DNA from 2 places in the Halomonas sp. KM-1 genome. Region 2 is predicted to be linked to the other one. Evidence: predicted binding sites of a transcription regulator. Region 2 holds the regulator's gene; the other holds the start of a gene.
What was found. The regulator sigma-54, encoded in region 2, starts transcription at its own class of promoters, with help from an activator protein. The targets are predictions, from matches to a motif close to TGGCACNNNNNTTGCTNT.
Positions count from the first base shown of each region.

Region 1: B8115_RS19140 (nitrate reductase) is a predicted target of sigma-54. The motif match lies at 11,893-11,910, and genes of this name have one in related genera.

Region 1 covers NZ_BAEU01000149.1:41,863-57,859, forward strand. The annotation lists gene B8115_RS19100 (LysR family transcriptional regulator) at 1-372, shown strand, start outside; gene B8115_RS19105 (phosphatidylserine/phosphatidylglycerophosphate/cardiolipin synthase family protein) at 394-1,683, opposite strand; gene B8115_RS19110 (GFA family protein) at 1,871-2,290, shown strand; gene B8115_RS19115 (peroxiredoxin) at 2,383-2,868, shown strand; gene B8115_RS19120 (HD domain-containing phosphohydrolase) at 2,954-4,288, shown strand; gene B8115_RS19125 (EAL domain-containing protein) at 4,281-6,773, shown strand; gene B8115_RS19130 (AI-2E family transporter) at 6,792-7,856, opposite strand; gene cobA (uroporphyrinogen-III C-methyltransferase) at 7,983-8,933, opposite strand; gene B8115_RS19140 (nitrate reductase) at 8,893-11,739, opposite strand; gene B8115_RS19145 (ANTAR domain-containing response regulator) at 12,204-12,836, shown strand; gene B8115_RS19150 (CmpA/NrtA family ABC transporter substrate-binding protein) at 12,833-13,873, shown strand; gene B8115_RS19155 (NAD(P)/FAD-dependent oxidoreductase) at 14,158-15,468, shown strand; gene nirB (nitrite reductase large subunit NirB) at 15,465-15,997, shown strand, end outside.
Region 2 covers NZ_BAEU01000141.1:51,128-67,124, reverse strand. The annotation lists gene rapZ (RNase adapter RapZ) at 1-313, opposite strand, end outside; gene ptsN (PTS IIA-like nitrogen regulatory protein PtsN) at 360-830, opposite strand; gene hpf (ribosome hibernation-promoting factor, HPF/YfiA family) at 837-1,145, opposite strand; gene B8115_RS17740 (RNA polymerase factor sigma-54) at 1,254-2,675, opposite strand; gene lptB (LPS export ABC transporter ATP-binding protein) at 2,851-3,576, opposite strand; gene lptA (lipopolysaccharide transport periplasmic protein LptA) at 3,584-4,111, opposite strand; gene lptC (LPS export ABC transporter periplasmic protein LptC) at 4,108-4,728, opposite strand; gene B8115_RS17720 (HAD family hydrolase) at 4,742-5,299, opposite strand; gene B8115_RS17715 (KpsF/GutQ family sugar-phosphate isomerase) at 5,323-6,279, opposite strand; gene B8115_RS17710 (calcium/sodium antiporter) at 6,371-7,318, opposite strand; gene B8115_RS17705 (ABC transporter ATP-binding protein) at 7,460-8,272, shown strand; gene mlaE (lipid asymmetry maintenance ABC transporter permease subunit MlaE) at 8,269-9,051, shown strand; gene mlaD (outer membrane lipid asymmetry maintenance protein MlaD) at 9,089-9,553, shown strand; gene B8115_RS17690 (ABC transporter substrate-binding protein) at 9,728-10,390, shown strand; gene B8115_RS17685 (lipid asymmetry maintenance protein MlaB) at 10,387-10,713, shown strand; gene B8115_RS17680 (BolA family protein) at 10,856-11,125, shown strand; gene murA (UDP-N-acetylglucosamine 1-carboxyvinyltransferase) at 11,138-12,400, shown strand; gene hisG (ATP phosphoribosyltransferase) at 12,442-13,104, shown strand; gene hisD (histidinol dehydrogenase) at 13,148-14,473, shown strand; gene B8115_RS17660 (Do family serine endopeptidase) at 14,533-15,741, opposite strand; gene B8115_RS17655 (Nif3-like dinuclear metal center hexameric protein) at 15,840-15,997, shown strand, end outside.

The sequences.
Region 1 (15,997 bases), on a different contig from region 2:
CTGCTGGCACACGAGAGCCTAGCCTGGCGGCAGTTGGCCGGTCACCCGTTCATCGGCATCAACCGTCTCTCCAGCTCGCGCCAGGAGATCGACCGCATCATGGCCGAGGTGGGGGAGCCGCTCACGATCCTCTGCGATGCCAGCCAGATCGCCACCGTGGGGCGCATGGTCGCCGCCGGGCTCGGCATCAGCGTGCTGCCGCGGCTCAGCTTTCGTCAGATATCCACCCAGGGCATCGAGTACCGGCCGTTGACGACACCGGACGTAGAAAGGCCGCTGGGTATCGTCATCCGCCACCGTCACCCGCTCTCGGCCGCCGCCGCCGCGCTGCGCATCCTGATTCAGGAACGTGCGCAGGAATCGCTCGGCTAGCTCCCCCCATGCGCCGCCGGCTCAATAATGCGCGCCGGCGATCATGCTCACCCAGCCCACCAGGCGCTTGTGCCAGGGGCGCTCTTCCCAGCGCTCGACGGTATAGAGGATGGCGTCGTCGAGATCGTCCTCTACCAGGCCACGAACGTAGCGGGCGAAGTCCTCGTCGTAGACGTTGACGTTGCCCTCCTTGTTGATGCGAAACGAACGGTTGTCGATGTTGGTGGAGCCGATGCTGGCCCAGCGGTCGTCGATGCTGATCAGCTTGGCGTGGTACATGGCAGGCTGATACTCGTAGATCTCCACTCCTGCTTCGAGCATGGGGCGCCAGCGGTTCACCGAGGCATGCCGGACGAAGCCGTAATCGATGCTGTCGCCGGGCACCAGAATACGCACCTCGACGCCTCGCTCGGCGGCTTCGGTCAGCGCATCGAGGAAGCTTGGGTCGGGGTAGAAATAGGCCGAGGAGATCGTGATGCGCTCCTGGGCGGCAGCGATGGCGTACTTGAACATCATGCGAATCCGATGCATGCCCTCGCGAGGCTTGCTGCTGACCATCTGCATGAGCAGCTCTCCCTGAGGTTCTAGCTCGGGGAAGTAGTCTTCGCCGTGCAGCAGCTCCCCGCTCGCCTCGAGCCAGACCTCGACGAAGGCCGCCTGCATGTTGCCCACTACCGGTCCGGTAATGCGGAAGTGGTGGTCGCGGTAACCCGGCGCGTCGTCTTCCGGCAGCCAGCTGTCGGTGACGTTGGCGCCCCCGGTAAAGCCGATTTCACCATCGACGATGAGCAGCTTGCGATGGGTGCGGTGATTGAACTGCGGCAGTTGGTACCAGGCCGGCTCGCGCCAGCGAATCACCTCCACCCCGGCCTCCTCCATGCGTTCGAGATGTTCCTCCTCGGCGGGCATGGTACCTACGTAGTCGAGCAATGCGCGTACGGCCACGCCCCGCTCGGCCGCCTCGGCCAGCGCGTCGGCGAAGGCCGCCGCCGCCTCGTCACCAAAGAATTCGAAAACCTCGAAGTTAATGGAATGTTGCGCCGCAGCGATGGCGTCGAGCTTGGCCGCATAAATCGCCTCGCCACCCTCGATATGGTCGATACCGTTGCCGCCAACGAGGGGATGCGGAAGGATCTGTCCCAACGACCGCATGAAGCGTGGGTCGTCGAGGCCATGATCGATCACTATCGGCTCGACCAAACGTTTGGGCTTGGGGGTGAGGTTGGACATCATGACCGCACCGATCGCGAAGAGTAACGCAACCGTCAGTGCAGTGGCTCCTATCCATTTGAGCTTCTTGCGTCGCTGCAATGTGCCGTCTCCCTGACGTCATTTGACTCTACACACCGTAGCAAACATCGCTCCCTCGCCTCTGGTCAGGCAGCGTTGGATATCCATCCATACAGTTTGAAAAGGAGACGAGTGGCCTGGCGCCGGTATGGCTACACTGCTGGAGTCGGTAACCCTTTCCGTCGTGTAACGCAGGAGAAAATGGATGATGGATGGAATGAACGCGCGCGGCAGCTGCCTGTGCGGTGCCGTCAACGTGGCGGTGGCCGCCCATAAGCAGAATGTCGGCGCCTGCCACTGCAGCATGTGCCGCACCTGGGGCGGCGGGCCGCTGCTGGCGTTGGAGTCGGTCAGCGACATCGAGATCGAAGGCGAGGAGAACGTCACCGTCTATCCCTCGTCGGACTGGGCGGAGCGAGGTTTCTGCAAGCGCTGCGGCACCCACCTCTTCTACCGGCTGAAGACCGGCGATCACTATGCCGTTCCGGTAGGCCTGGTGGATGGCGGCGAAGCCTGGACCTTCGACACCCAGATCTTCATCGACCAGAAACCCGAGTACTACCGTTTTGCCAACGAGACCCACAACATGACCGGCCAGGAAGTCTTCGATGCCTATCAGGGCAGTTGAAACTCGCTACATTCGGCAACGACCCTGATCCAGGAATTGCTCTACAGTATCCAGGCGATGCCAAGACCCCATCCCCAGACAAGGAGCTGCCCATGCCCATTTCGGTAGGCGACAAGATCCCCGACGTAACGATCAAGACCATCGGCCCCGACGGCCCCGAGGATATCTCCACCGGCGACATCTTCAGCGGCAAGCGCGTGGTGCTGTTCGGCGTACCCGGGGCCTTCACGCCGGGCTGTTCGAATACCCACATGCCAGGCTTCGTGATCAAGGCCGACAAGGTGCTGGAAAAAGTGGATACGCTGGCCTGCATGTCGGTCAACGACGCCTTCGTGATGCGCGCCTGGCAGAAGGATCAGAACGCCCAGGCGATTCTGATGCTGGCCGACGGCAATGCCGAGCTGACCCGTGCCCTGGGCATGGAGAAAGACGCCAGCGGCGCCGGCATGGGCATCCGCAGCCTGCGCTTCGCGCTGATCGCCGAGGATGGTGTCGTCAGCTACGTAGGCATCGATACCGAACGTGGCGTGATCGACAAGAGCAGCGTCGATACCATTCTCGAGCACCTCCCGGGCTGAATTTCCTAAAGCTTCCTCTTCATCTGCCGATAAGTGTTAATAAAGCCGTTTCGGCACAGTTCTCACCAGGATGGGAGGAAGCTGCATGGAAGACGTGGCACAGGAACCCGTACCCGCCAGGCTGCTGCTGGTCGACGATGAACCCAATGTGCTCGCCTCGCTCTCCCGAGTGCTGCGTCATGAAGGGTATGTATTGCACACCGCAGAAAATGGCCCTTCCGCCCTGGCGATACTCGAACGCGAACCGATCGATCTACTGCTCTGCGACTTCCTGATGCCCGACATGGACGGCGCCGAGCTGTGTACACGGGTTCGCCAGCAATGGCCGAACTGTCAGCGCCTGTTGCTCACCGGTCAGAGCGATCTGGCCGCTACCGTGCGTGCCATCAACGACGGTCACATCTATGGCTATCTGGCCAAGCCCTGGGACGACGATGGGCTACGCCTGACCCTGCGTCAGGCCCTTCAGCATCAGCACGCCGAGAGTGAGAGAAAGCGGCTGGAAGCACTCACGCGAACTCAAAACCAGGAGCTCGCCGCGCTCAACGCGACGCTGGAGCAGCGCGTCGAAGCGCGTACCCAGGAGCTCAAGCAGACCTCCGACATGCTGGAAGTGGCCTTCCAGGAGCTGCGCAAGAGCTACGTGACGGCCACCAAGGTCTTCTCGTCACTGCTCAGTCAGCGTTTCCCGCCGCGCTATCAAACCAATGCCAAGGTAGGCGCCCTGGTACAAGCCTTCGCCACAGAGCACGGCCTGGACGAAAAGCTGCAGCATGAACTGGAACTGGCCGCTGCCCTCTATAACTTGGGCAAGCTGGCCTGGAGCGACCGCATGATCGCTTCCCCCGCCGAGCAGCTCACGGGCGAGCAGCGCGAACTCTATCGCCGTTACCCGACCACCGGGGAAAACCTGCTGATGTCCCTGGAGCACATGGAAGGGACAGCACGGCTGATTCGCCATCACCGAGAGCACTGGAACGGCAATGGCTTTCCCGACCGACTGCAGGGCGAAGCCATTCCCTATGGCTCCCGCCTGCTGGGGCTCGCCGTCGACTTCATCGAGCTGCAGCGCGGCATGATCCTGCCGCAGCAGGTGACTCGCCCACGTGCGCTGGAACTGCTGCGCAAGTTCAGCGGGCGCCTCTACGACCCCAGCCTGTGCCGGGCTTTCATTGCCCTGTGCCAGGACAAGGCGCCCGACCTCGAAAGCCATGGCCGCCCAGTGACGGCACTGGAAACCCGCCAGCTTCAGCCCAGGATGGTACTCGCTCAGGACATTCGTTCCACCAGCGGCATGCTGCTGCTGCATGAGGGCAAGGAGCTCACGGCCCACCTGATCGAGAAGCTGATGTTGCTCGAAGAAGCCGAGAATCAGCGCTACACGATCCTGGTGTATCGCGAGGACAAGGACGATGAGTAACGCTCTCGAGCTTCAGCTTGCAAGCTGCCAGGAGCAGTGCAAGCGCCTCGAGGCGCGCCTGAATCGCCTACTGGAAAGCATCACCGATGGCTTCATCAAGGTGGACAAGGAGTGGTGCATCACCAACGTCAATCCGGCGGCTGAGCGCATCATCGGAAGCCCTCGGGAAGCGTTGGTCGGCCAGCTGCTGTGGGACGCCTTTCCCGATGTCAAGGGCACCCGCTTCGAAACGGAGTATCGTCGCGCCTTCGACGAGTCGGTACCGGCCAGCTTCGAGGCCTATTATGCCAAGCTCGATCTGTGGGTGGAGGTGAACGTCCACCCCAACGAAGAGGGGCTGGCGATCTATTTCCAGGACATCGGCCAGCGCAAGAAAGCCGATGTAAAGCTGCGCATCCTCGAGCGAGGCATCGAATCCAGCGTCAACGGCGTGGTCATTGCCGATGCCCGCGCGCCCGACCTGCCCATCGTCTACGTCAATGCCGCGTTCGAACGCATCACCGGCTACAGCCGCGACGAGGTCATGGGGCGTAACTGCCGCTTTCTGCAGGGCGACCAGCCCGACCCTGCCCTGGGTCAGCGCATTCGTCGCGAGCTCGACGCACAGCGCGATTTCCACATGACCCTGTGCAACTATCGTAAGGATGGCTCGCCCTTCTGGAACGATCTACACATTTCTCCGGTGAGGGACGATACGCAGCAGATCAGCCACTACATCGGCATCCTCAACGACATCTCGGCGGAGCGGGAGTACGAATCGCGGCTGGCCTATCATGCCGACCACGACGTTCTCACCGGCCTGGCCAATCGCCACTATCTGGAGCGGCGCCTGCGCCAGAGCTGCACGCCCTCGCCGGGGCAGCCGCAGCGTATCGCCCTGCTCTACCTCGACCTGGACGATTTTCAGTCGATCAACGACAGCCTGGGTCACGAGCAGGGCGATCGCATCCTGATCGAAGTTGCCGCCAGACTGGTGCAGCAGGTGCGCCGCAGCGATACCGTGGCGCGCATTGGCGGCGATGCCTTCATCGTGATGCTGCCCGAACCGGACGACATCATCGCCATCGTCGAACGCCTGCTCACAGCCGTCGCCCGCCCCTATCTCATCGACCAGCGCGAGCTGCATCTCACCGCCAGCATCGGCATCGCCCTGCACGATGGCAGCGGTGCACCCGACCAGCTCATTCAGCAGGCCGATCTGGCGATGTACCAGGCCAAGCGCCGCGGCCGCAACACCTACTACTGGTTCTCGCGCGAGCTCGATGACAGAGTCAGCCATCGCGTTGCCTTGCGCAGCGCCCTGCAGCGCGCCATCGACGAGGGTCAGTTCGAGCTGCACTATCAGCCGCAGTTCCACGGTGCCAGCAGCCGCGTGGTCGGCTACGAGGCGCTGATTCGCTGGCACCATCCCGAGCGTGGTTTCATCCCGCCGGGAGAATTCATCGGCCTGGCCGAGGAAACCGGCCAGATCGTCGCCATCAACGACTGGGTCGTGCGCACCGCCTGCCAGGACAATCGCCGCCTCATGGACATGGGGTTGGGGCAGCTCCCGATGGCGGTCAACCTTTCGCCGACGCAGTTCCATCGCAGCGGGTTCGTCGAGGCCGTGCTGGCCATGCTGGAAGAGACCGGCCTGCCGGCCGCCCTGCTGGAGCTGGAGCTCACCGAGAACATCCTGATGGACAGCACCGACAAGGCCATCGAGACCCTGTCCGCCCTGCGCCAGCATGGTATCGGCGTGGTCATCGACGACTTCGGTACCGGCTTTTCCAGCCTGAGCTATCTCAAGCATCTGCCCATCGACAAGATCAAGATCGACCGCTCCTTCATCAAGGATGTGATCAGCGACCATCGCGATGCCGCCATCGTCCAGGGCATCATCGCCATGGCCAACCGCCTGCAGCTCAAGGTCATCGCCGAGGGGGTCGAGACGCAGGCTCACCATGCCTATCTCAGCAGGCTCTGGTGCGATCTCTTCCAAGGCTTCTACTTCGCTCGCCCCATGCCCTTCGACGATCTGGTCGCGTTCATGAGAGAACATAACGCGAGGGCTCACGAGACCGACCTTGCCCAGCCCGACGCCTCGACCCCGACGATCCTGCTGGTCGACGATGAGATCAACGTCCTGCGCGCCCTGACCCGCACACTGCGCCGCGAGGGCTACCGCATCCTGACCGCTAGCAGCGCCCAGCAGGCCTTCGAGCTGCTGGCCACCGAGGAGGTTGCCCTGGTCATCAGCGACCAGCGCATGCCCGAGATGAACGGCACGGAGTTTCTCAAGCGCATCAAGGCACTCTACCCGCGAACGCTGCAGATCCTGCTCTCCGGCTATACCGACCTGAAAACGGTCACCGAAGCCATCAACGAGGGCGCCGTGTACAAGTTCCTGACCAAGCCCTGGGACGATGACGAACTGCGCCTCATCGTGCACCAGACCGTACGCGAGGCCGTCTCACTGCACGACGATACCGGTCGAGGGGGATAGGCGTGAGCCGGCCGCCCTCTAGCGCCCGCCGAGAACCTCGATGTCGTCCCCCAGCACGTCGTTGATGTAGAGCGCCTGCAGCGTGACCACGGCAACCACCGCAAGGGGCGTCGAGAGAATCACGCCGGCCACACCGGCCACGGCCGCCCCGGCCAGCTGCACGATGACGGTATAGGCGGGTGGCAGTCGCACCAGCCCCTTGGCGGCCAGCGGCATCACCAGGTTCGACTCCAGGGTCTCGACCACGAAATAGAGAATCAGGGCATACAGCGCCAGTTGGGGCGATTCGAGAAAGGCGATCAGGATCGTCGGGATGGCACCGATGATCGGCCCCAGGTAGGGAATGAAGGTGAACAGCCCCGCCACCAGGCCCAGGGCGCCAGCCATGGGCACGCCGAGCAGGACCAGCCCCAACGCCACGGAAACGCCCACGAACACCATCGAGACGAGCCGGCTCAGCAGCCACAGGCGCAGTGCCCTGCCCTGCATGCACAGCACCTGGGCCAGCCGGTCGCGTTTTGCGGGCGGGCACAGCAGCAACACGTTGCCGATGTACTTGGCCGGGCTGAGCACCAAATAGAAGCCGATCAGCAAGATCAGGAAGAAGCTGGCAATGGCGCCGAAGGTGGTGGCAAAGAAATTGGTGAAATAGTCGATGACGGGCTCGCCGATCAGTTGCGCCGGCTCCTCCACTTCCGCCATCGCCGTTTCGATGCCGGGCAGCTCACGGAAGTTGTTCAGGAACTGCTGGAACGCCTGGGGCAGTTCAGCCACCAGTTGCGGCAGCTGCTCGCCGATACGTGGGCCGATCAGAGCTCCCAAGCCCACCATGCTCAGGCAGATCATGAGCAGCGCCAGCAACAGCGCCCAGGGTCGACTCAAGGGCAGATAGCGCTGACACAGCCGCACCGCACCGTCGATGGACACGGCAACCAGAATGCTGGCAAAGACCAGCAGCATCACATCGATGAGTTGACTGGCGAAGAACAGCAGCACCGCCACCAGGCTGGCAAGCCCGATGACGATCAGCGTGCGTCGGGTGAAACGTGAGAGCGCACTCTCGTTCCGCTCGATTTCCTGCATGGCAACTCCTTGCCGTAAGAGAGGGCATCCAGCCCGACTGCGTCGAGGTCGAGAATCAGCCTAGCTCTCTTCAGCGTGCTGCGCCTAATAAGCAGAAGCTGCGAGCGTGTTCTTGAGTGACGAGCGTTACGGTGTCGGCGGCGCTGCCAGAGCCTTGTCTCCGGCGGCGGGGGTCGTCTCGGTCATGCGCACCACGCTGCCGACCACGATCAGGCAGGGCGAAGGCAGCGGCGAGGCGGCCAGTTTGGCGGGCATGTCGGCCAGGGTGCCCACCAGCGAGGCCTGTTCGGGCAGGCTGGCGTTGGCCACCAGCATGATCGGCCAGTCGTCGGGCAGCCCGTTGCGCCGCAGCCCGGCGCAAATAGCCTCGACCTTGGTCAGCCCCATGTAGAAGATCAGCGTCTCGTCCTGGCGCGCCAGGGTGGCCCAGTCGGGCTCGCCGTCCTTGCGGCACAGCTGGGCGGTGATGAAGCGCAGCTGCTGGGCGTGGGCGCGGTCGGTGAGCGGAATGCCCATACCGGCCGCCGCCGCCGAGGCGGCGGTGATGCCCGGCACGATCTCGGCCTGAATGCCGCCCTCCGCCAGCGCAGCGAGCTCCTCGCCCATGCGACCGAACACGCCGGGATCGCCGCCCTTCAGTCGCACCACCGATTTACCTTCCTGTGCCAGCTTCACCAGCAGCGCGCCGATCTCGGCCTGGGGCACACTGTGGTGGCCGCGCTCCTTGCCCACGTAGTAGCGCTCGTGGCCGGCGGGAATCAACGCCAGCACGTCGTCGCCCACCAGGCGGTCGTAGACCACCGCATCGGCTTGCTGCAGCAGGCGCGCGGCCTTCAGCGTTAGCAGCTCGACGTCACCGCTGCCCGCCCCCACCAGGTAGACGCAGCCGGCACGACACTCACCGTCCAAGGTCACGGTGGGCGCCGGCGTGGAGCGCGACCCGCCGAACGGCGAGCGCACGATATGGCCGAGGCCGTGCAGGCGCGACAGTGCCGCCTGACCCAGCGTTTTCGGCAGCAGCGCCTTGAGCCAGGCCTCAGGCGACAGCAGGGTCTTCAATTGGCTCAGCGAGCGCATGGGCCTTCTCCTCTTCGATCAGCGATTTCAGCTCGGGAATGCAGCTTCCGCACTGGGTGCCACAGGCTAGCCGGGCGCCCAGCGCCTCGACGCTGTCGTCGCCTTCACGGATGGCTCCTAGGATAGCGCGTTGACCCACCTGATGGCAGCTACACACCACCGGCCCCTGGTTGGCGGCGCCATCGTCGCAGCCGGCCAGCAGGCGGCGGCGGTGCTCGGCGGCCATGCTCTCGCCACTTGCTGCTTCGCCGAAACGCTCGGCGAGCCAGGCCAGGTTGGGCAGCTCCTTGGGCGGCCCCGACATGAACCACCAGCGCAGGCGCCCGGCGTCATCGACCCCCGCGGCACGCAGGCGCCCGCTAGCCGGGTCGGTGCACCACAAGGTGGGCGGCACCGGCAGGGTCGCCTCGAGCCAGCTCAGCCACTCCGGCGAGGCGGTTTCCATTTCGCCGCGGGCCATCTCGCCGCGGGCGCTCTCGACTTCGCCGCGGGCGCTCTCGACTTCGCCGCGGGCGCTTTCAATCCTGCCGTTGGCGCTAGCTGGTTCTCCGCCGGCCAGCTGCCAGCGCTGAGCGGCGCCCAGCGGAATCCGCGCCCAGTACTGGCTGCGGTCGCACCAGCGCGATTCGGCCACACCCAGGTCGTCCGCCACCAGCAGGGTGGCCTCCCACTCCACCGGCAGCGGCGCCAGCGCCACCGCCCCGTGCTTGGATTCCGGCTGGCCGGAAACCGGGTCGACATGGTTATCGATCAGCGCTCCGGAAAAGGCCGAGCCGCTGAAGTAACCGTTCCAGTGCATCGGCACGAACACCTCGCCGCGGCGCTGCCCGCGCGACACCCGCACGCGGCCGACATAGCGACCGCCGACGCCCTGCAGGCAGGCCAGACCCTGCTCTTCCACCCCCAGCGCAGCGGCATCTTCCGGGGCGATCTCGATGAACGGCTCGGCACGGTGGTTCATCAGCCGCGGCGAGCGGGCGGTACGGGTCATGGTGTGCCACTGGTCGCGAATGCGCCCAGTATTGAGCCGCAGCGGGCGCGCCGCGTCCAGCTCTTGGGCGGGCGCACGCGAACGCACCGCTACCATCCGCGCCAGCCCATCGGGCGTGGCGAAGCGGCCGTCGGTGAACAGCCGCGCGGTGCCGCGGGGGGCAGCGACATTGACCGGCCACTGGATCGGCTCTAAAGCATCGTAGGCGGCGCGGTCGAGCCCGGCCAGACCGGAGATGTCGAACAGCCGGCGCCGCTCACCCGGCCCCTCGCCGTTCTCGAAGCCGGAGAGCCGGGCGTGCTCGTCGAAGATCTCGCTGGGGTGGGTGTAGCCGAAGGCCTCGCCGAAGCCCAGCCGCTTGGCCACCTCGCACAGCGCCCACCAGTCGTGCCGGGCCTCACCCGGTGGCGGCAGGATACCGCGCTGGCGCGAGATGCGCCGCTCGGAGTTGGTCACCGTGCCATCCTTCTCCGACCAGCTCGAAGCCGGCAGCACGATGTCGGCATAGGCCAGCAGATCGGCATTGGCCATGCAGTCGGAGACGATCACCAGCGGGCATTTCGCCAGCGCCGCCCGCACGCGGTCGGTGCGCGGCAGGCTCACCGCCGGGTTGGTGGCCATGATCCACAGCGCCTGCACCTCGCCGCGCTCGATCGCTTCGAACAGCGCCACCGCCTTGTGCCCCGGTCCTTCGGGCAGGCACGGCACCAGCCCTTCGGTAGCCCAGAAGCGCGTCACGCGGTCCCGCGCGCCGGGGGTGTCGTAATCCATGTGGGCGGCCAGCTGGTTGGCCAGCCCGCCCACCTCACGCCCGCCCATGGCGTTGGGCTGGCCGGTGATCGAGAACGGTCCCGCCCCCGGCAGGCCGATCTTGCCGCCGGCCAGGTGGCAGTTGATGATGGCGTTGCCCTTGTCGGTACCGCTGCTCGACTGGTTCACCCCCTGGGAGAACAGGGTGACCACATGCAGGTGGCTGGCGAACCAGTAGAAGAAGGTCTCCAGACGTTCCGCATCCAGGTCGCAGTCGGCGGCGATGGCTTCCACACCGGCCTCCTGCTCCCGCGCCGCGGCAAGCGCCTCCTCGAAGCCCTGGGTATGCGCCTCCAGATACACCCGGTCGAGCTTGTTGCGCGCAGCCATCCATGCCAGCAGCCCGGTGAACAGGCGGGCGTCGCTGCCCGGCTTGAGCCCCAGGTAGAGGTCGGCGAGCTCGCAGGTATCGGTCACCCGCGGGTCGATCACCACCACCCGCAGCAGCGGATTGCGCTGCTTGGCCACCTTGAGACGCTGATAGAGCACCGGATGGTTCCAGGCCAGGTTGGAGCCTACCAGCACCACCAGCTCGGCCTCTTCGAGATCTTCGTAGCAGCACGGCACCGCGTCGGCGCCGAAGGCGCGCTTGTGGGCCGCCACCGCCGAGGCCATGCACAGGCGCGAATTGGTATCCAGGTGCGGCGTACCGAGAAAGCCCTTGAACAGCTTGTTGGCGACGTAATAGTCCTCGGTGAGCAGCTGCCCGGAAAGGTAGGCAGCAAGTGCCTCGGGGCCGTGAGCGTCACGCACCTTCCGCAGGCGGCTGGCCACCGCATCCAGCGCGGTATCCCAATCGCTCTCCACACCGTCGACGATGGGCCGGGTCAGACGACCGCCATGACCCAGCGTCTCGTGCAGGGCCGAGCCCTTCACGCACAAACGACCGAAGTTGGCGGGGTGCTGCGGGTCGCCCTGCACGTCGACGATCTCGTTCTTCTCGACGCTGGCCACCACGCCACAGCCAACGCCGCAGTAGGGGCAGGTGGTTCGGGCCTCGCGCATGTCGATCTCCTCTGGAGCACTCTTGAAACGACGATCTCGAAACGACGACGCCCGCCAACTCTTCCCCGGGATCTTGCTGAGGGAAGGTTTGGCGGGCGTCGTTGCCGCTCGGGCGCTGACGGTGCGCCCATGTCGATATTTACTGATGTGTATCAAGCAGAAAGCGTGCCATGGCGAGAATAACCATCCCCTTTCAGGCAGATGTCACGCTTTGCCTTAACGCCCAGGGACTTGTTTCATGCTGCTTCGCACCATGACCCGGCGCCCCGGCCCGGCCATGCACCAGGCTGGTGCCGAGCGGCCCATGCCGGTGCCGCTGTGCGGCCTTTTACTCACCAGGAGAGTGACGCCGAGCGCGATCATGGGCGTGAAAAAGCGCAACTGGAATGTTTATTGCTTGGCGTTAGCCATAGCGCCTTGGTCAAACCCGAGCCGAATACGATAGCCAGACACGAGCGACGCCTATGCCCCCACCCCTGAACATCCTGCTGGTCGACGACGAGGTAGTACGCGCCGCCATGGTCGAGGAAGCGCTGATGGCCGAGGGGCACCGGGTCATCTGCCGGCTGACGAGCCCCGCCAGCCTCAACGAGATGGTCGCGCGTCACCAGCCCGACGTGGTGATCATCGACATGGAGAGCCCCGACCGCGACACCCTGGAGAGCATGGCCCTGCTCAACCGCGAGAACCCGCGACCGGTGGTGTTCTTCGCCGACCAGCACGACTCCGACATGCTGCAGGCCGCGCTCAAGGCCGGGGTCAGCGCCTACGTGGTCGACGGCTTGGTGCCCGAGCGGGTCAAGGCCATCGTCGAGGTGGCCATTGCCCGCTTCGACGCCTTCCACAGCATGCGCCAGGAGCTCGACAAGGCACGCAACCAACTGGCCGAACGCAAGCGCATCGAGCGTGCCAAGGGCCTGTTGATGAAGCATCAATCCTGCGACGAGGAGCAGGCCTACCGCATGCTGCGCAAGCTGGCCATGGACCGCGGCCAACGCATCGCCGAAGTCGCCGACAGCGTCATCGACGTTCTCGAGCGCCTGAACCTGACATCGCCCCAGGGGCGAACCGCCGACAAACGGGGTCCCCGCTCATGAGCCACCCGCACCATCACGCCACCTCGCCGGAACTGGCACGCATCACCCTCGGCTTCGTGCCGCTGCTCGATGCCGCTCTGCTGATCGTCGCGCGCGAACGCGGCTGCTTCGCCGACCAGGGGCTCGACGTCTCCCTCTCGCGGGAGAACGCCTGGGCCACCCTGCGCGACAAGGTCGCTGCCGGCCTGCTCGACGGCGCCCAGATGCTCGCCCCCATGCCGCTGGCCATGAGCCTGGGGCTGGGCCGGGCGCCCTGCGACACCCTGGCCCCGCTGCTGCTCAGCCGTAACGGCAACACCGTGACGCTTTCCACGGCACTCAGCGAGGCCAGCGGAGCGACGCTGGGCGACGCCCCGGTCGTCAGCGCCCTGGCACTGGGCAACTGGTTGCGCGGCCCTGGCAGCGGCAAGCGCCCCCGCCTGGCCATGGTCTATCCCTACTCCTGCCAGCACTATCAGCTACGCGAATGGCTGACCCTCGGCGACATCGATCCCGAACGCCACGTGGAGCTGGTGGCCCTGCCGCCGCCGCGTATGGTGGAAGCGTTGCGCAGCGGAGAGATCGACGGCTTCTGCGCCGGCGAGCCCTGGGGCACCCTGGCCCGGCACTGCGGCGCCGGACGGCTGGTGGCCACCGGTGACCAGCTATGGCCCGACCACCCGGAGAAAGTGCTTGGCGTGACCCGCTCCTGGGCCGAGCACTACCCGGCCACCCTGGCGGCCCTGCTGCGCGCCCTGGTAGCGGCCAGCGAATGGCTGGCCGCCTCGCCGGAGAACCGACATCAGGCGCTGGCATGGCTCGCCCTGCCGCCCTACCTGGACCATTCGGTACGGCATCTGGAGTCGCTCGAACTCAACGCCGCGCCCATTCGGCAGCGCCTCTACGGTGCCGGCATGCTGCGCCCCACCCCGCAGGATGCGCTGCACTTCGCCGAGCCCATCGCCCGACAGCTGGAAGCTCAAGGGGGACGCTTCTCGCCCGGCGAACTCGCCGCGTGCTACAGCCCTGTGCATTTCGATGCCGCAACGCACCATTGATGTGCACGGCCGGTATGGGCCAATGCCCATACCGGCCCTCCCGCCCTACCCCAGCTCAATGAAATAGAAGAGAAAATCATCCGCCAGGCACATCCTGGCCGGCTTCTTGAAACTGATGGACAAACGGCGATCAAAGAAGGTCGCCACACACAGCAAGCGACAACGACGTCTCTGCGCACCCGGTTCGATCTTCGCATCGACAGGGGCCGCGCCGAGGCGTCGTTGCGTTTGTGCCCAGCCACTGGGCAACCACCACGACAAGCGCAGCGAAAGGAGGTGTTCGCATGCCACAGCGACATCCCGAGACATCGACAACCGACCGTCTGGTCATCGTCGGCAACGGTATGGCCGGCCACCGCCTGGTCGAAGCGCTGCTCGCTCGGCCCGAGCGGCCCGCGATCACCGTGATCGGTGCCGAAACCGCACCGGCCTACAACCGCATCCTGCTCTCACCGCTGCTGGCCGGCGAAATGGAGCGTGATGCCCTGACCCTGCGCAGCGCCGAGTGGTACGCCGAGCAGGGCATCGAGCTGGTGCTGGGCGAACGGGTGGAAAACATCGACCGCGATGCACGCACGCTTACCACCGATGCCGGTCGCCGACTCGACTACGACCGCCTGGTGCTGGCCACCGGCTCCACCCCGGCCCGCCCGCCGGTGCCGGGGCTCGAACTCGGCGGTGTACACGTGTTCCGCGACCTGCACGACGCCGACGCCCTGGCCCGCGCCGCCGCCACCGGCCGCAACGCCGTGGTGATCGGCGGCGGCCTGCTCGGCCTGGAAGCGGCAGAAGGGCTGCGCAAACGCGGCATGCAGGTGAGCCTGCTGCAGCGCGAAGACCGCCTGATGAACCGCCAGCTCGACCTCACCGCCGCTCGCCTGCTCGAAAGCGAGCTGCGCGGTCGCGGGCTCGACATTCATACCGACGCCCAGCTCGAGCGCCTGGAAGCCGACGCCGAGGGCCAGGTGTGCGCCGCCCTGCTCGCCGACGGCACCCGCCTGGCCGCCGACTGCGTGGTAGTGGCCATCGGCATCGTGCCTCAGGTCGAGCTTGGCCGGGTGGCCGAGCTCGAGGTCAACCGCGGCATCGTGGTCGACGAGTGGCTCACCACCAGCGACCCGACCATTCACGCCCTGGGCGAATGCTGCGAGCACCTCGGCAATCTCTACGGCCTGGTCGAGCCGATCTGGCGGCAGGTCGAAGTGCTCACCGACAAGCTCTGCCGCGCTAGTGCAGAGAGCGCCGAGAGTGCCCAGGGCTACGTCGAGAAACCGACCGCCACCAAGCTCAAGGTCAGCGGTATCTCGCTCTACGCCTTCGGCCCCACCGAACCCGAGCCCGAACACGAAGTGCTCAGCTATCGCGACCCTCAGCAGGGCGACTATCGCCGCCTGCTGCTGCGTGACGGCCGCCTGGAAGGCGCCGTGCTCTACGGCGACACCGCCTCCGGCCCCTGGTACTTCGAGCAGGCCCTGGCTGGGTGCGACCTCAGCGACTGCCGCGCCGCCCTACTGCTCGGCGCCGCCGACGCCCAGGCCCGGCTCGACGACGCATTGAACGAATCACCGCAACGCCCCGCGAAGGAGGCCGCATGAACACGCCCGTCAAACCGCAACTGATCGTCATCGGCAACGGCATGGTCGGCCACCACCTGGTCGAGCAGTTGGTCGAGCGCGGTGCCACCGAACGCTACGCCATCACCGTGTTCGGCGAAGAGCGTCACCTGGCCTACGACCGCGTGCACCTCTCCGAGTACTTCAGCGGGCGTGACGCCGCCTCGCTCGCGCTCTCCACCGCCGACTACTACGCCGAGCACGGCATCGAGCTGCGCCTTTCCGAAGCGGTGACTACCATCGACCGCGACAAGGGCGAAGTGGTCACCGATCAGGACCGCTACCCCTACGACCGCCTGGTGCTGGCCACCGGCTCCTACCCCTTCGTGCCGCCGATTCCCGGCAACGACCGTGAAGGCTGTCTGGTCTACCGCACTCTGGAGGACCTCGACGCCATTCGCGAAGCCGCCGAAAACGCCGCCACCGGTGTGGTGGTGGGCGGTGGCCTGCTCGGCCTGGAAGCCGCCAACGCCCTGCGCGGGCTCAACCTCGACACCGCCGTGGTGGAGTT
Region 2 (15,997 bases):
GCCGGGTGGCGGAGTAGCGCTCGATCAGGATCCGCGCATCGGTGGTGAGGTAGACGATCTGACAGTCGACCTGCTTGGCGCGCAGCTCCTCCAGCAGCCTGGGGAACCGTTCCAGCGCGTGAGGAAGATTGCGCGCATCGATGCTTACGGCGATGCACTGCTGTGCCGTGGGTGAGCCGCGCAGCTCGTCGACCAGCGAGCCGAGCAGCATCGCCGGAAGGTTGTCGATGGCGTAGTAGCCGATGTCTTCGAGCGCCTGCAGTGCGATCGACTTGCCGGAGCCTGAGCGGCCGCTGATGATCACAAGCTGCATTACGTTTCTCCTGATCAGGGGCTGGCCGAGCGGCAAGGGGTAGCGGTCAGGCCGAAGACTGTCGTCGGATGGCGTCGATCAGACGCTCGTGAAGTTCGCGCTGGCTTTCGCACTTGCGCAGCCGTGAACGGGTCTCGGCATCGTTCATCACGCCGGCTACCTGGCTCAGCAGCGACAGATGCGTATCGTCGGCCTCCTCGGGTACCAGCAGCACGAAGACCAAGTCGACCGGTTCGCCGTCGATGGCGTCGAAATCGATGGGCTCGGCCAGCTTGAGGAAGGCGGCGACTGGGCTGTGGCAGTGCGGGCTTCGCGCATGCGGAATGGCGACGCCATTGCCGATGCCGGTGCTGCCCAGTCGCTCACGGCCGATCAATCGGCCGAAGACCTCCTGGCTATCGAGGCTCGGGGTGTTCTGCGCAATGAAGGTGCTGAAAAACTCCAGCACCCTCTTCTTGCTGCCCCCGGGAACGTCGAACAGCGCGCGTTCAGGGGGCAGTATGGTTTCCAGTGTCATGGCAACTCAGCGAATGCCGGCGCCCTGGGCGCGGGCCTGGGCCTTTTCCTTGTGCTTGACCAATTGGCGGTCGAGCTTGTCGGTCAGCGCATCAATGGCGGCGTACATGTCCGGGTCGGAGGCTTCGGCATGCAGGTCGGCACCGGCGGCATGCAGCGTGCAGGCGGCCTGTTGGCGCTCCTTCTCGATGGACAGGGTGACCTGGACGTTGGTGATGTTGTCGTAGTGCCGTTGGACGCGGCTAAGCTTCTCGCTCACGTAGTCACGCAGGGAATTGGTCAGTTCAACATGATGGCCGGTGATGTTGACTTGCATGACAAGCTCCTTCGTCCTTCGAGTGGTGGTTTGATTGTAACCCTTTTTGCCTCCTTGCAAACCCCTCCGAACGACGCTCTTGTCCGCTGTCAACGCTGCGTTTCGACTTCAACGAAAGCGCTTGCGTTCGCTCGAGGAGGGTATCCCCAGCGCTTCACGATACTTGGCCACGGTGCGGCGCGCCACCTGAATGCCGTCGTCGGCCAGCAGCTCCACCAGGCGGCTGTCCGAGAGCGGCTTGCGCGGTGGCTCGTCGGCGATCAGCTTGCGAATGCGGGCGCGAATCGCGGTGCTGGAGTGAGCGTCTCCCTCGCCGTTGCCGCCGACATGGCTGGAGAAGAAATACTTCAGTTCGAATACGCCGCGCGGCGTGTGGATGAACTTCTGCGTCGTCACCCGCGATATGGTCGACTCGTGCATCTCCACGGCCTGGGCGATGTCGGCCAGCACCAGGGGCTTCATCGCCTCCTCGCCCTGCTCCAGGAAGTCGATCTGGCGGGCCATGATCTCGCGCCCCACCCGCAGCAGGGTGTCGTTACGGCTGGCCAGGCTCTTCATCAGCCAGCGAGCTTCCTGAAGGTGGTCCTTGAGAAACTGGTTGTCCTGGCTCTTGTCGGCGCGCCGCACCAGGGCGACGTAGTCGGGCTGGATGCGCAGCCGTGGCAGCGCTTCGGCATTGAGCTCCACGCGCCAGCCGGACTCGTCGTGATAGGCGACCAGGTCGGGGGTGATGTAGTTGCTGCCGACCTCGGCATAGTCGCTGCCGGGGCGGGGGTTCAGGGAGCGTACCAGAGCAATGGCGTCGTCGAGGGCCTCGTCGTCCAGGCTCAGGCGGCGCTTGAGCAGGCGGCGGTCGTCGGCGGCCAAGGCCTCGAGAAACTGGCGCACCAGGCGGCGTGCCTGGGGCAGCAGGGGAGTGTCGTCAGGCAGGGTGGCGAGCTGCAGCATCAGGCATTCGCGTAGATCCCGGGCGAAGACACCGGTGGGTTCGAACTGCTGCAGGCGCAGCAGCACCTGCTCGACCTCGCGGGTGGGCAACCCCTCGAGGCCCTGGCGCCGCAGGCCGTCGCGGATCTCTTCCAGCGGCTGGGTCAGGTAGCCGGTGCCGTCCACGGCATCGATCAGGCTCTCGGCAATCTGGCGCTGACGCTCGTTCACATCGATCATCGCCAACTGCCACATCAGGTGGCCGGCCAGCGTCTGCCCAGAGGCCTGGCGTTCGAAGTCGGGGCCTTCACCGGTGGCGCCGGCGGTGCCGCTGCCATGATCGGGATAGGTATCCGTCCAGTCGCTGTCGGTGGAGAGCTCACCGGGAATTTCGCTGGCCCAGTCGTCGCTCTGGGGGTCGCTGACGGCCTGTTCGCCGAAGCCGTCGTCGAGCTCCAGCATGGGATTGGACTCGAGAGCTTGCTGGATCTCCTGGCGCAAGTCCAGGGTGGAGAGCTGCAGCAGCGCGATGGCCTGCTGTAGCTGTGGTGTCATGGTCAGCTGAGTGCCGACTCGCAGTTGCAATGATGCTTTCATGGCCATGAGAATAATGGGCTCATTTGCCGGAAAGACTCTACCCTAGACTGGCCGAGGATCACTTGCAAGAGCTCAAGGCTGCAATAAGCATGCCATCGGCAATATTCATGCCTGTTAGAAGGTTTTAATTTAAGATCAGGTTCTTGCTTGTCAGAGCGGAATGCGCTATGGACATGGCGCACTAAAGGCGGAAGTCTTCACCGAGATAGACTTCGCGCACGCGTCGGTTGGCCAGGATGGCTTCGGCGTCACCTTCCGCGATGATCTGGCCGTCGCCGACAATGTAGGCCGAATCGCAGATATCCAGCGTCTCGCGAACGTTGTGATCGGTGATCAGCACGCCGATGTCGCGGGCCTTCAGCTGGCGGATGATGCCCTTGATCTCGCCCACCGAGATCGGGTCGACCCCGGCAAAGGGCTCGTCCAGCAGAATGAAGGCCGGCTCGGTGGCCAGCGCCCGGGCGATTTCCACTCGCCGCCGCTCACCCCCGGACAGGCTCATGCCCAGGTTGTCGCGGATGTGGGTGACGTGAAAGTCCTCCAGCAGCTGCTCCAGGCGCTGCTGACGCCCCTGACGATCCAGGTCCTTGCGTGTTTCCAGGATTGCCATGATGTTGTCGGCCACCGAGAGCTTGCGGAAGATCGAAGCTTCCTGAGGCAGATAGCCGATGCCCGCCTTGGCGCGCTCGTGCATGGCGCTCTTGGAGAGGTCGAGATCGTCGATGCAGACGTTGCCGGCATCGGCCTTGACCAGCCCCACGATCATGTAGAACGAGGTGGTCTTGCCGGCACCGTTGGGGCCGAGCAGCCCCACAACGCAGCCCTGTTCGATGGAGAGACTGATGTCGTGCACCACGCGCCGGCGCTTGTAGCTTTTCGCCAGGTGACGGGCGTGCAGGGTCTTCATCGCCATCTCAGCGCTCCGGTTGCAGGGTCATGCGGATACGCTGGCGTCCTTCGACGCCTTCGCTCTCGGCGCGGGCCTGAACCACGCGACGGTCGAGGAAGTACTCGAGATAGCCCCCATCGAAGGTGTCCCCCCCCTGGTGCAGTTCGGCGCGGTCGATCAGTTCGACGCGGCGTTCGGCCGCGTGATAGATGACGGTACGTCCCCAGCCGCGGACCACGGGCTGATCGGGGTCGGGCTGCTGTTCTAGGTAGGCGCGCTCGCCGCGGGCCGTGGCGCGTGACAACTCTCCGGCCGCGTTGCGCCGGAGCTCGACGCGGTCGCCGGTGATACGCATGGTGCCCTGGCGAATGTCCACGTCGCCGGTGTAGACCGCCGTGCCGGCGACATCGTCGAGATCGAGCCGGTCGGCCTCGATATGGATGGGCTGGTCGGCGTCGCGCTGTTGGGCCATGCTCGCGGCAGGGCTCCATGCCAGGCCGATCAATGCCAGGGTGAGCAGCATGCGTGGCGTTGGAAGCTTGCGTCGCTTCATGGCGTGAGTTCCTCCAGGGTGACGGGGTCGGCCTGTCCCGGCTGAGCGCCTTCCGGGGGATGATAGCCGCGCACATTGTCGGTCAATCGTGCCCGGTTGTCATGGATCCAGACGTCGAAGCGTTCGCCGCGCATGTGCTGCGGCGGTTGCTGCAGCAGCGCCGGCGTATCGCTCCAGGCGTGTCCGACATTGGCGTCGTAGTGCAGCACCTCGGTATCGAGTTGCCAGCGCTCCTCGGGGGCGAAGAGCCGTGCGTCGCCGGTCAAGGTCAGCGGGTTGCCGCCCGGGCCGAGCCGCCCCTCCTGGCTGTTCGCCACCCACTGTCGTCCTTCGCGGTCGATCAGGTGCGCCAGCGGCGTGACGGCACGTGTCACGTCGTCGTGGGGGGTGTGTACCAGGCGCGGGCTCTCCAGCCGCTGATGAGCGCGGCCTTCGAAATCGAAGCGTGTCAGGCGGGCCTGCTCCAGGAAGTAGTCGGGCTCGCCGGCTTCGTCGGTGGGTACCGGGCCGGGGGGTGGGGGCCGCCATGGGTCCAGCCAGGTGATCAGGCCGCCCAGAGCCAGCAGCAGCAGAAACAGCCAGGTACGGAACGAGGGGCGCGGCAGACGACGCAGCATCGGCGGGGCGACCTCAGCGCTTGCCGTGCATGTAGGTGTCGATCAGGGCGTCGCGATGTCCCTGCGCCTCGAGCAGCAGGTCGCAGATCTCGCGCACTGCGCCATGGCCGCCGCTGCGCTCGGTCACGTGATCGGCTAGGGCGCGGATGTAGGGCGGGGCGCCGGGCACGGTAATGCCGACACCTGCGCGCTGGATGGGCGCCAGGTCGGGCAGGTCATCGCCGCAGAAGGCGACCTGCTCGAGCTCGATGCCTTTGCGATTGCAGAGTTCGCGGAGAGTGGTGAGCTTGTCTTCGCAGCCCTGAAAGACATGATCGACGCCCAGTGCGGCGGCGCGATGGCTGACCATGGGTGACTCCCTGCCAGTGATGAAGGCGACCTGTAGCCCGGCGCGGCGCAGCAGCTTGATGCCCAGGCCGTCCTGAGTGTGGAACGCCTTGATCTCCACGCCGTCGGCCTGGAAATAAAGCCGACCGTCGGTGAGCACGCCATCCACGTCCAGGGCGAGCAGGCGGATCTTGCGCAAGCGGTCGAGCAGACGCGGGTCGAGGGTCGAGGTGGCGAGCGCCATGGGCTCTCCTTGTCAGAGTGAATTCAGATCACGCCGCTTCGCAGCAGGTCGTGCATGTGCAGGGCACCGATCGGGTGACCATCGTCATCGACCACGGCCAGCGCCGTGATCAGGTTGTCTTCCATCATGCGCACCGCTTCGGCCGCCAGTAGGTCGGCGCTGATGCGCTTGCCGGGACGGGTCATGACGTCGTCCACCGTCAGCCGGCTGAGATCCTGGTGCTGATCGAGGGTGCGGCGCAGATCGCCGTCGGTATAGACACCGATCAGACGATTCTGCTCGTCGACGACGCAGGTGAAGCCGAGTCCCTGGCGGGTGATCTCGAGCAGGGCGTCGCGCAGCGGGCTGCCCAGCGGCACGCGGGGCAGCCGGTCGCCCTGATGCATCAGATCGCCAACCCGCAGCAGCAGGCGCTTGCCCAGGCTGCCGCCGGGGTGGGAGAGGGCGAAGTCCTCGGCGGTGAAACCGCGTGCCTCGAGCAGCGCCACCGCCAGCGCATCGCCCAGTGCCAGGGCGGCGGTGGTGGAGGCGGTCGGTGCCAGGTCGAGCGGGCATGCCTCGCGTTCGACCCCGGCGTCGAGGTGGGCATCGGCGTGGCGTGCGAGTGTCGAGTCGGGGCGTCCCGTCATGCTCACCAGCGGTGTGCCGATGCGCTTGAGCAGTGGTAGCAGGGCGGTGACTTCCGCCGTCTCACCAGAATTCGACAGGGCCAGCACCACGTCGCCCGGGGTGATCATGCCCAGGTCGCCATGGCTGGCTTCGCCGGGGTGTACGAAGAAGGCGGGGGTTCCGGTGCTGGCCAGGGTGGCGGCAATCTTGCCGGCAATGTGACCGGATTTGCCCATGCCGGTTACCACGACGCGGCCCTGGCAGGCGAGCATCAGCTCGCAGGCGCGGTCGAAGTGGCTGTCGAGCCGTCCGGCCAGCGCGGCAATGGCCTGCTCCTCGATCTGCAGGGTGCGACGGGCGCTAGCCCGCATGGGCGAGTCCCCTTCCGCTGGGACGTTCTCGATTGTCGGCGTTGAGGTGTCGTTGGTCATGCGCTGATTGTTGTCCTTTGCGGGGAATCGCTCAAGTGGCACCGCTGGTTGCCGCGGCCAGCCAGGTCAGATAGACCAGATAGATGCCCAGGAAGAGCATGCCGGGCAGCCGCCCGAGCCGGCCGTGGCGGAACCACAGCAGGAGCATGCCCATGCCGAGGGTCAGCAGCAGCATGATCGGAAAGTCTCGGTTGGCGGCGGCGGGGTCGATCGGGCCAGGCGCCAACAGGCCGGGAATCGGCAGCACGGCCAACAGGTTGAACAGGTTGGAGCCGATCACGTTGCCGATGGCCAGGTCGTGATGTCGCTTGATGGCACTGGCAATGCAGGCCGCGAGTTCAGGCAGGCTGGTGCCTATTGCCACCACGGTGAGGCCGATGATCAGTTCGCTGATACCCAGGCCGCGGGCCAGCTCGCTGGCACCCCACACCAGGGTGCGCGAGCCGAGTGCTAGCAGGATGAGAGTGAAAGCCAGCCACAGCAAGGCGCGCCTGAGGGTCATTTCGGGGATGTCGTCGTCCGCCGGAGCATCGGGGGTATCGGCACGCAGCAGCCACCACAGGCTGAAGATCAGCAGCAGGCCCAGGAACAGCGCATCGAAGCGCCCCAGGATACCGTTGGCCAGGGCATAGCCGGCCAGGCCGGTGGCGCCCAGCAGCAGGGGCAATTCACGCCGCACCATGGAAAAGCGTATCGGGATCGGGCGAACCAGGGCAGTGATGCCCAGCACCAGGCCGATATTGGCGATGTTGGAGCCCAGGGCGTTGCCCGTGGCCAGGTCGGGCAGGCCATCCAGGGCGGCAAACACCGCCACCACCATCTCGGGGGCCGAGGTGCCCAACGCCACCACGGTCATGCCGATCAGCATGGCGCTCAGCCCGGTACGGCTTGCCGTGGCGGCAGCGGCATTGACGAAGCGGTCGGCGCTCCATACGAGCACGGCAAGGCCCAGGGCGATCGCGATGGCAGGCAGCAGCATGATGAAGGGTCGCAGCTAGGATACGAGGTGGCACATTAGACGTCTTCGGTGGCTCGGGTGCAAGCGACAGGACGTGCAGGCTGGCGCCGGGCGGCATGATTAGGATACGATGTTCGATAATTCTTTCTTGGATCTTGCAGCATGATCGAATCCCCCCTCGTGGAGGTGAAGGGCCTGCACTTTTCCCGCGGTGAAAAGACCATCTTCAGCGGCGTCGAACTGCAGATTCCTCGCGGCAGGATCACCGCCATCATGGGGCCCAGCGGCACCGGCAAGACCACGCTGCTCAAGCTGATCGGCGGCCAGCTCACGCCCGATGTCGGTCGCGTCCTGATCGACGGACAGGACGTGCATGGGCTGTCGCGCAAGGCGCTGTTCACCCTGCGCCGTCGCATGGGCATGCTGTTTCAGAGCGGTGCGCTGTTCTCCGATCTCAGCGTTTTCGAGAACGTGGCGTTTCCGCTGCGCGTGCACACCGAGCTGCCCGAAGCGATGATCCGCGACCTGGTGCTGATGAAGCTGCAGGCCGTCGGGCTGCGTGGGGCGCGTGAGCTGATGCCCTCCGAGCTGTCGGGCGGCATGGCCCGCCGTGTCGCCCTGGCCCGCGCCATTGCGCTGGACCCCGACCTAGTGCTTTACGACGAGCCCTTCGTCGGGCAGGACCCGATCTCCAAGGGCGTGCTGGTGCAGCTGATCAAGACCCTCAACGACGCGCTGGGGCTGACCTCCGTGGTGGTGTCCCACGACATTCCCGAGGCACTTTCCATCGCCGACTATGTCTATGTCATCGCCGACGGTCAGGTGATGGCGCAGGGTACTCCCGCCAGCCTGGATGTGGACGAGGACCGGCGGGTCAGTCAGTTCGTGCACGGCGAGCCGGACGGCCCCGTGCCCTTCCACTATCCGGCCCCCGAGTACTTCCGCGATATCCTCGATCTGGAGGGGCGCCCGTGATCGCACACATCTTGAATCTGGGGCGTCGCGGCTGCGACGTGCTCGAAGCGCTGGGTCGCTCAGGGCTGTTCCTGGCCCAGTCGGCGGTCGGCGTCCCTTCCCGCGAGGGTTGGTATCTCTGGTTGCGCCAGATGCACTTCGTCGGCGTGCTGTCGATCGCCATCGTGCTGGTTTCCGGTCTGTTCATCGGCATGGTGCTGGCGCTGCAGGGCTATACCATCCTGGTCGACTTCGGCGCCGAGCAGGCACTGGGCCAGATGGTGGCGCTGTCGCTGCTGCGCGAGCTGTCACCGGTGGTGGCGGCCCTGCTATTCGCCGGTCGTGCCGGCTCGGCGCTGACCGCCGAGATCGGCCTGATGAAAGCCACCGAGCAGCTCACCAGCATGGAGATGATCGGCGTCGATCCGCTGCGCCGGGTGGTGGCGCCCCGGCTGTGGGCCGGCTTCGTGGCCCTGCCGCTGCTGACCATCGGTTTCAGCGTGATCGGCATCTACGGCGGCTATCTGGTCGGGGTCGAGTGGCTGGGCGTGTTCGAGGGCTCCTACTGGGGCGGCATGCAGTCCAGCGTCGCCTTCATCGGCGATGTCGGCAACGGCATGATCAAAAGCATGGTGTTCGCCCTGGTGGTGACCTGGATCGCGGTGTTCCAAGGCTACGACCTGGTGCCGACCGCAGAAGGCATATCCCGCGCCACCACGCGCACGGTGGTCTACTCGTCCCTGGCCGTATTGGGCCTCGATTTCGTTCTTACGGCGGTGATGTTCGGAGGATTTTCCTGATGGTTGAGCGGCGTCTATCGCGCGATGGAGAGGCAGGATGAAGCGCAGTAAGACAATGGAGCTGGGGGTTGGCCTGTTCATGCTGGCCGGTATCCTGGGGTTGCTGTTCCTGGGGCTGAGGGTCAGCGGGCTGACCTTCAACATGCCGGGCGACACCTTCCGGCTGGAGGCCAACTTTGCCAACATCGGCAGCCTCAAGCCACGTGCACGAGTCACCATGTCGGGGGTGACGGTAGGGCGGGTCACTGCCATCGAACTCGACCGCGACTGGTACGATGCCCGGGTCATTCTCGAGCTCGACGCCGAGCTGGAAGGGAGGCTGGCGCGGGATACCACGGCAGCCATCCTGACGGCGGGCCTGCTGGGCGAGCAGTACATCGGACTCACCGTCGGCGGTGACCCGGAGATGCTCGTCGATGGCGACACCATCCGCGATACGCAATCGGCTCTGGTACTGGAGGAACTGATTCAGCAGTTTGTGTCCAATATGGTCAGCGATTGAGGAATTACTTCTCAAATGCCTGTGCGAGCGAATCGCTGCGTTGCGCGGTGCTCGGAATCCTCACATATACCCCATATGCTCCGGTTCCTGTGCTCCGTGCGCCTTGCGCTTCATCTCGCTCGGCGATTTGAGCAGCGATTCCTTGAGTTACCTTTTATTTGATGAGGTCCAGCCATGACTCAGATGACATCCCCCTTCACTCTTTTTCACCGCGTAGTGCTGGGCCTGTGCCTGATGCTCACCAGCCTGGCCGCAGCGGCGGCGCCCGAGCGCAGTCCCGAGCAGGTCATCCGCTACAGCGTCGATGAGCTGATGGGACAGATCGAAGGGCGTAGAGATTACTATGCCGACAACATGAACGAGCTGAAGGCGCTGGTGGACGAGAACCTCGATGACATCGCCGATTTTCGCTACATTGGCGCCAGCGTGATGGGTCGCTATTTCCAGAATGCCACCCCTCAGCAGCGTTCGCGCTTCGCCAACGTATTTCGTCAGACCCTGATCGATACCTATACCAAGGGCCTGGTGACCTTCGACTATCGTGAGCTGCGCGTGCTTGACAGCCAGCGTCCGCCGCGCCACGAGGATCAGGCGTCGGTCTCCATGGAAGTGGTGGCGATGGATGGCACCGTCTATCCGGTCAGCTACACGCTGCGCCTGACCGACGGCCAGTGGAAGGTGGTCAACGTCATCGTCAACGGCATCAATCTGGGCCTGACCTTCCGCAATCAGTTCGATCAGGCCATGCGTGATCACGGCCGAGATTACGATGCGGTGATCGCTTCCTGGTCGCCGGAAATCGCCACCGAGGAGCTGGAGCAGGGTGGTGATGCATGAGCCGTCTGCTCGAGCGCGGCGGTATTGAGCTCGAGGCTGGCCCGGAAGGGCTGGCCGTCAGCGGCGACGTCGATTTCGACATTGCCGCACCGCTGGCCGAGGCCGGTAGCGCCTGGATCGCTGGGCAGCCCGCCGGAACCCGCATCGTGCTCGATCTGAGCGGCGTCGAGCGGGTGAGCAGCGCGGCCGTGAGCGTGCTGCTCGAGTGGACGCGCCAATCTCGCCGTGCCGGCGTCAAGATTCGCGAGGTTCGGCTTTCCGCTCCGCTGGCCCGGCTCACCCGGGTGGCGGGGCTCGACGAGCTCCTGCCGCTGGCCCCCTAAAGCTGGGCTCGGCCTGCAGGGTCTGTACCCGGCATCGCCAAGCGCGATGCTTTTCTTTACCATGTAGGGATTCTTGTTCCTGGCCGTGGCCCCGTTTGGGGCCGCGTGCCGCTCCATTCGTCCCACAGGAGTTTCGCTTTTCATGCAACCCAGTGACATCAAGGCGCTGCTCGAGGCGCGCCTCGAGGATTGCGATTTTTACATCCAGGGCGAGGGCTGCAATTTCCAGGTCATCGCCGTGGGCGAGGTCTTCGCTGGCCTGTCCCCGGTCAAGCGCCAGCAGCTGATCTATGGAGCGCTCTCCGAAGAGATCGCCTCCGGTGCCGTACATGCCGTAAGCATCAAGACCTATACGCCGGCGCAGTGGGCTAGTGCGCCTGAGAACGTGGCTTCACCCGGCCAGGGTGCCTGACGGTCGAGATACATGGACAAGCTGATCATTACCGGCAACGGGCCCGTCGACGGCGAGGTCTGGGCCAGCGGTGCCAAGAACGCGGCGCTGCCTATCCTTTGCGCTACCCTGCTGGCCGACGAGCCAGTGACCATCGGTAACCTGCCGCATCTTCAGGACATCACCACCACCCTCGAGCTGCTCGGGCGCATGGGCGTCGAGCCGGTGATGGGCGAGAAGATGACCATTCAGCTTGACGGCTCCCAGGTGCGCGATTGCCATGCTCCCTATGAGCTGGTCAAGAAGATGCGCGCTTCCATCTTGGTGCTCGGGCCTCTGTTGGCGCACTTCGGTCACGCCGACGTCTCGCTGCCGGGCGGCTGTGCCATCGGCTCGCGTCCGGTAGACCTGCACATCCGCGGCCTCGAGGCGATGGGGGCGGAGATCCGTGTCGAAGGCGGTTACGTGCGCGCCCGCGTCGACGGCCGGCTCAAGGGCGCCACCATCTTCTTCGATACCGTGACCGTCACCGGCACCGAGAACCTGCTGATGGCCGCAACGCTGGCCGAGGGCACCACGGTTCTGGAGAACGCGGCCCGGGAGCCCGAGGTGGTGGATCTGGCCGAGTGTCTGATCAAGATGGGCGCCAAGATCAGCGGCCACGGCAGCAACAACATCGTCATCGAAGGCGTCGAGCGCCTGCATGGTGCCTATCATGACGTCATGCCCGACCGTATCGAGACCGGCACCTTCCTGGTCGCCGCCGCCCTGTCGCGGGGGCGGGTACGGGTGCGCAACACCCGCGCCGACATTCTCGAATCGGTGCTGGCCAAGCTGGAGGAGGCCGGGGCGAAGATCGCTCACGGCGACGGCTGGATCGAGCTCGACATGGAAGGTCGCCGCCCGCGGCCGGTCAATATTCGCACCGCGCCGTACCCGGGCTTCCCGACCGACATGCAGGCTCAGTTCGTGGCGCTCAATGCGGTTGCCGACGGCACCTCACGCGTGGTCGAGACCATCTTCGAGAATCGCTTCATGCACGTTCAGGAACTGAACCGCATGGGGGCGAAGATCGCGCTCGAGGGCAATACCGCCATGATCACCGGGGTCGAGCACCTCTCCGGCGCACCGGTGATGGCGACCGACCTGCGGGCGTCAGCCTCGCTGGTGATCGCAGCCATGATGGCCGAGGGCGAGACCCTGGTCGATCGCATCTACCACATCGATCGCGGCTACGAGTGCATCGAAGAGAAGCTGCAGCTGCTGGGCGCCCGGATTCGCCGTATCCCCGGCTGAGCGGGCAGGCGATTCGACCAGCGTTGACCATAGGCGAGAGCATGAGCAAGCAACTGATCCTGGCCCTGTCGAAGGGCCGTATTCTCGACGAGACCCTGCCGCTGCTGGCGGATGCCGGCATCGTGCCGGCCGAGGACCTGAGCAAGAGCCGCAAGCTGCTGTTCGACACCAACCTCGACGACGTCAAGCTGGTGATCATTCGCGCCACCGACGTGCCGACCTACGTTCAGATGGGGGCCGCCGATCTCGGCGTGGCGGGCAAGGACGTGCTGCTCGAGCACGGTGCCGAAGGGCTATATGAGCCGCTCGATCTGGAAATCGCCAAGTGCAAGCTGATGACCGCCGGCATCGACGGCGCCAAGCCGGCGCGCGCGCGCCGGCGGGTGGCGACCAAGTTCGTCAACGTGGCGCGCCGCTACTACGCCGAGCAGGGCATCCAGGCGGAGGTCATCAAGCTCTACGGGGCGATGGAGCTGGCACCGCTGATGAATCTGGCCGACGAGATCGTCGACATCGTCGATACCGGCAATACCCTGCGCGCCAACGGCATGTCGCCACGGGAGCTGATCGCGCCGATCAGCACGCGGCTGGTCGTCAACAAGGCCGCCATGACCATGAAGCACGAACGCCTCAAGCCGTTGCTTGCGCGCCTCTCCCAGGCGGTGGAGCGGCGCCGTCCGGCGGCAGAGCTTCCCGCCGGCTGAGCCGCGAACAAGACCACATCTCTTCTAGGAGGCGAATGCGAACATGAGCGAAACCCTGGCAGGATCCGTCGACCTGGCCCGCCTTTCCACCCGCGACGGCGACTTCGATGCCCGTCTCGACGCGCTGCTGGCCTGGGAGGGCGTGTCCGATGCCGAGGTTCAGGGGCGGGTGGCAGAGATCATCGCTGCGGTGAAGGAGCGTGGCGATGCGGCATTGGTGGAGTACACCCAGCGCTTCGATCGTCTGTCGGTGGGCAGCATGGCCGAGCTTACCCTGGGGGCCGACAGGCTGGAGCAGGCCTATCGCGGTCTGCCCGAGCAGCAGCGTGACGCCCTGGCCCAGGCTGCCGAACGCATTCGCCTCTATCACGAGCGTCAGAAGCCTGAATCATGGTCCTACACCGAGGCTGACGGCAGCGTGCTGGGCCAGCAGGTGATGCCCCTCGACCGGGCTGGCATCTACGTGCCCGGCGGCAAGGCAGCCTATCCCTCCTCTGTGTTGATGAATGCCATCCCGGCTCATGTGGCGGGAGTGCGGGAAATCGTCATGGTGGTGCCGACCCCCGACGGCGTGCTCAATGAGCTGGTGCTGGCGGCGGCCCACCTCGCCGGCGTGGACCACGTCTTCACCATCGGCGGCGCCCAGGCGGTGGCGGCGCTGGCCTATGGCACCGAGAGCGTGCCGCGGGTCGACAAGATCGTGGGGCCGGGCAACATCTACGTGGCTACCGCCAAGCGGGCGGTGTTCGGCCAGGTGGGTATCGACATGATCGCCGGGCCGTCGGAGATCCTGGTCGTCTCCGACGGTGGCACCGATCCCGACTGGTTGGCCATGGACCTGTTCTCCCAGGCCGAGCATGACGAGGACGCCCAGGCGCTGCTGGTGAGCTGGGACGCGTCCCATCTGGATCAGGTCGAGGCGGCCATCGCGCGCTTGCTGCCGACCCTGGAGCGTGAGGCGATCGTGCGCGAGTCGCTGGCGCGGCGTGGTGCGTTGATTCACTGTCGTGACCGCGACGAGGCCGTGCAACTGATCAATCGCATCGCCCCGGAGCACCTGGAGCTCTCCCTGGCCGACCCCGAGGCAATGCTGCCGCAGGTGCGCCACGCCGGTGCCATCTTCATGGGGCGCTACACGGCCGAGGCGCTGGGCGACTACTGCGCCGGCCCCAACCACGTGCTGCCGACCTCCGGTACGGCGCGCTTCTCCTCGCCGCTGGGAGTCTACGATTTCCAGAAGCGCTCTTCGATCATTCACTGCTCGGAGGCGGGGGCGTCGACGCTGGGTCGCGTGGCGTCGGTGCTGGCGCGGGGTGAGTCGCTGACGGCCCATGCACGCTCTGCCGAGTATCGCATCAAGGGTCGCTAGCAAGGAGCCTGGCGCGTCCCAGTCCAAGGGCGCTGGGGCATCGCATCAGCCACGACCCCTCAGCGCTCGGGGCGCCGGCTCGGCGGGAGCGGGCGCTCGCCCACCTCCAGATCCACGGTGAAGGTCTCGCCGCTGCGCACCAGTGTCAGCGGCAGGGTCGCGCCTGGCTGTATGGCGGCGATATCGCTCATGGCGGCACGTGCATCGAGGATGGGGCGTCCATCGACCTCGAGCAGGACGTCGCCGGGCCGCAGGCCGGCCTCCGCCGCGGGCCCCTCGGGAACGACGCCGGAGATGACCACGCCGCGCGGCGCCACCAGGCCGAAGGAGGCGGCCAGGTCCTGTGTCATTTCCTGGGCTTCGACGCCCAGCCAGCCGCGGATGACCCGCCCCTGTGTCACCAGATCGTCCAGGATGGTGCTGGCCAGCCGCATGGGGATGGCGAAGCCGACCCCTTGGGAGCCGCCCGTGCGCGAGAAGATGGCGGTATTGATACCGACCAGCGCGCCTTCGGCATTGACCAGTGCGCCGCCCGAGTTGCCCGGGTTGATGGCGGCATCGGTCTGGATGAAGTCCTCGTAGGCGCTCAGGCCGAGGTGGCTGCGCCCCGTGGCACTGATGATGCCCATGGTCACCGTCTGGCCCACGCCGAAGGGATTGCCGATAGCCATGGCGATGTCGCCCACCGCCACGTCGTTGGTATCGGAGATCTCGATCACCGGCAGGTTGTCCAGCTCGATACGCAACACGGCCAGGTCGCTCTCGGGGTCGGTGCCGATTACCTCCGCCAGGGTTTCCCTGCCGTCGCGCAGAGCCACCTGAATCTCGTCGGCGCCGTCGATGACATGATGGTTGGTCAGCACATAGCCATCCTCGCTGACGATGACGCCCGAACCGAGGCTCGACAGCAGGCGCTGTTGGGTGGGCAGGTCGTCGCCGAAGAACTGACGGAAGAACGGGTCCGACATCAGCGGATGCTCCTCGCGCGCCACCACCCGCGTAGAGTAGATGTTGACCACGGCCGGGGCCGCCTTCTCCACGGCCTCTGAATAGCTCACCGGGCCCTGCTGGCGCGAAAGCGGGGCGGCTTGCTGCAGCTCGGGGGCCGGGCGTGTCTGCGGTTGTACTGCCGCGGGTTGGCTTGGCTGGGCAGGCGTTTGCGGTGCCGAGGGGCCTTGGAGTAGCTGGGGAAAGGTATTCAGCAGCACGATGGCCAGCAGCACACCGATGAGAACGGGTAGGGCGTAGGCTATGAGAGAACGTCGCATGCGGCGTTTCCTGGTCGGCGGTGGTCGATGGTACCCCGCTCAGTCGTTACAATGACGTAATTGTAACATCGACTTCGAAGCGCTGTCCGGGAGGCACGATGATTTTGCGTAACGACCTGGTGCGGGCCTGCGATACCTTGCTCGCTGCGGCCGCCTTCAAGGATTACACCGTCAACGGACTCCAGGTGGCGGGGCGTGAAGAGGTGCGGCGTGTAATGAGTGGCGTCACGGCCTGTCAGGCGCTGCTCGACGAGGC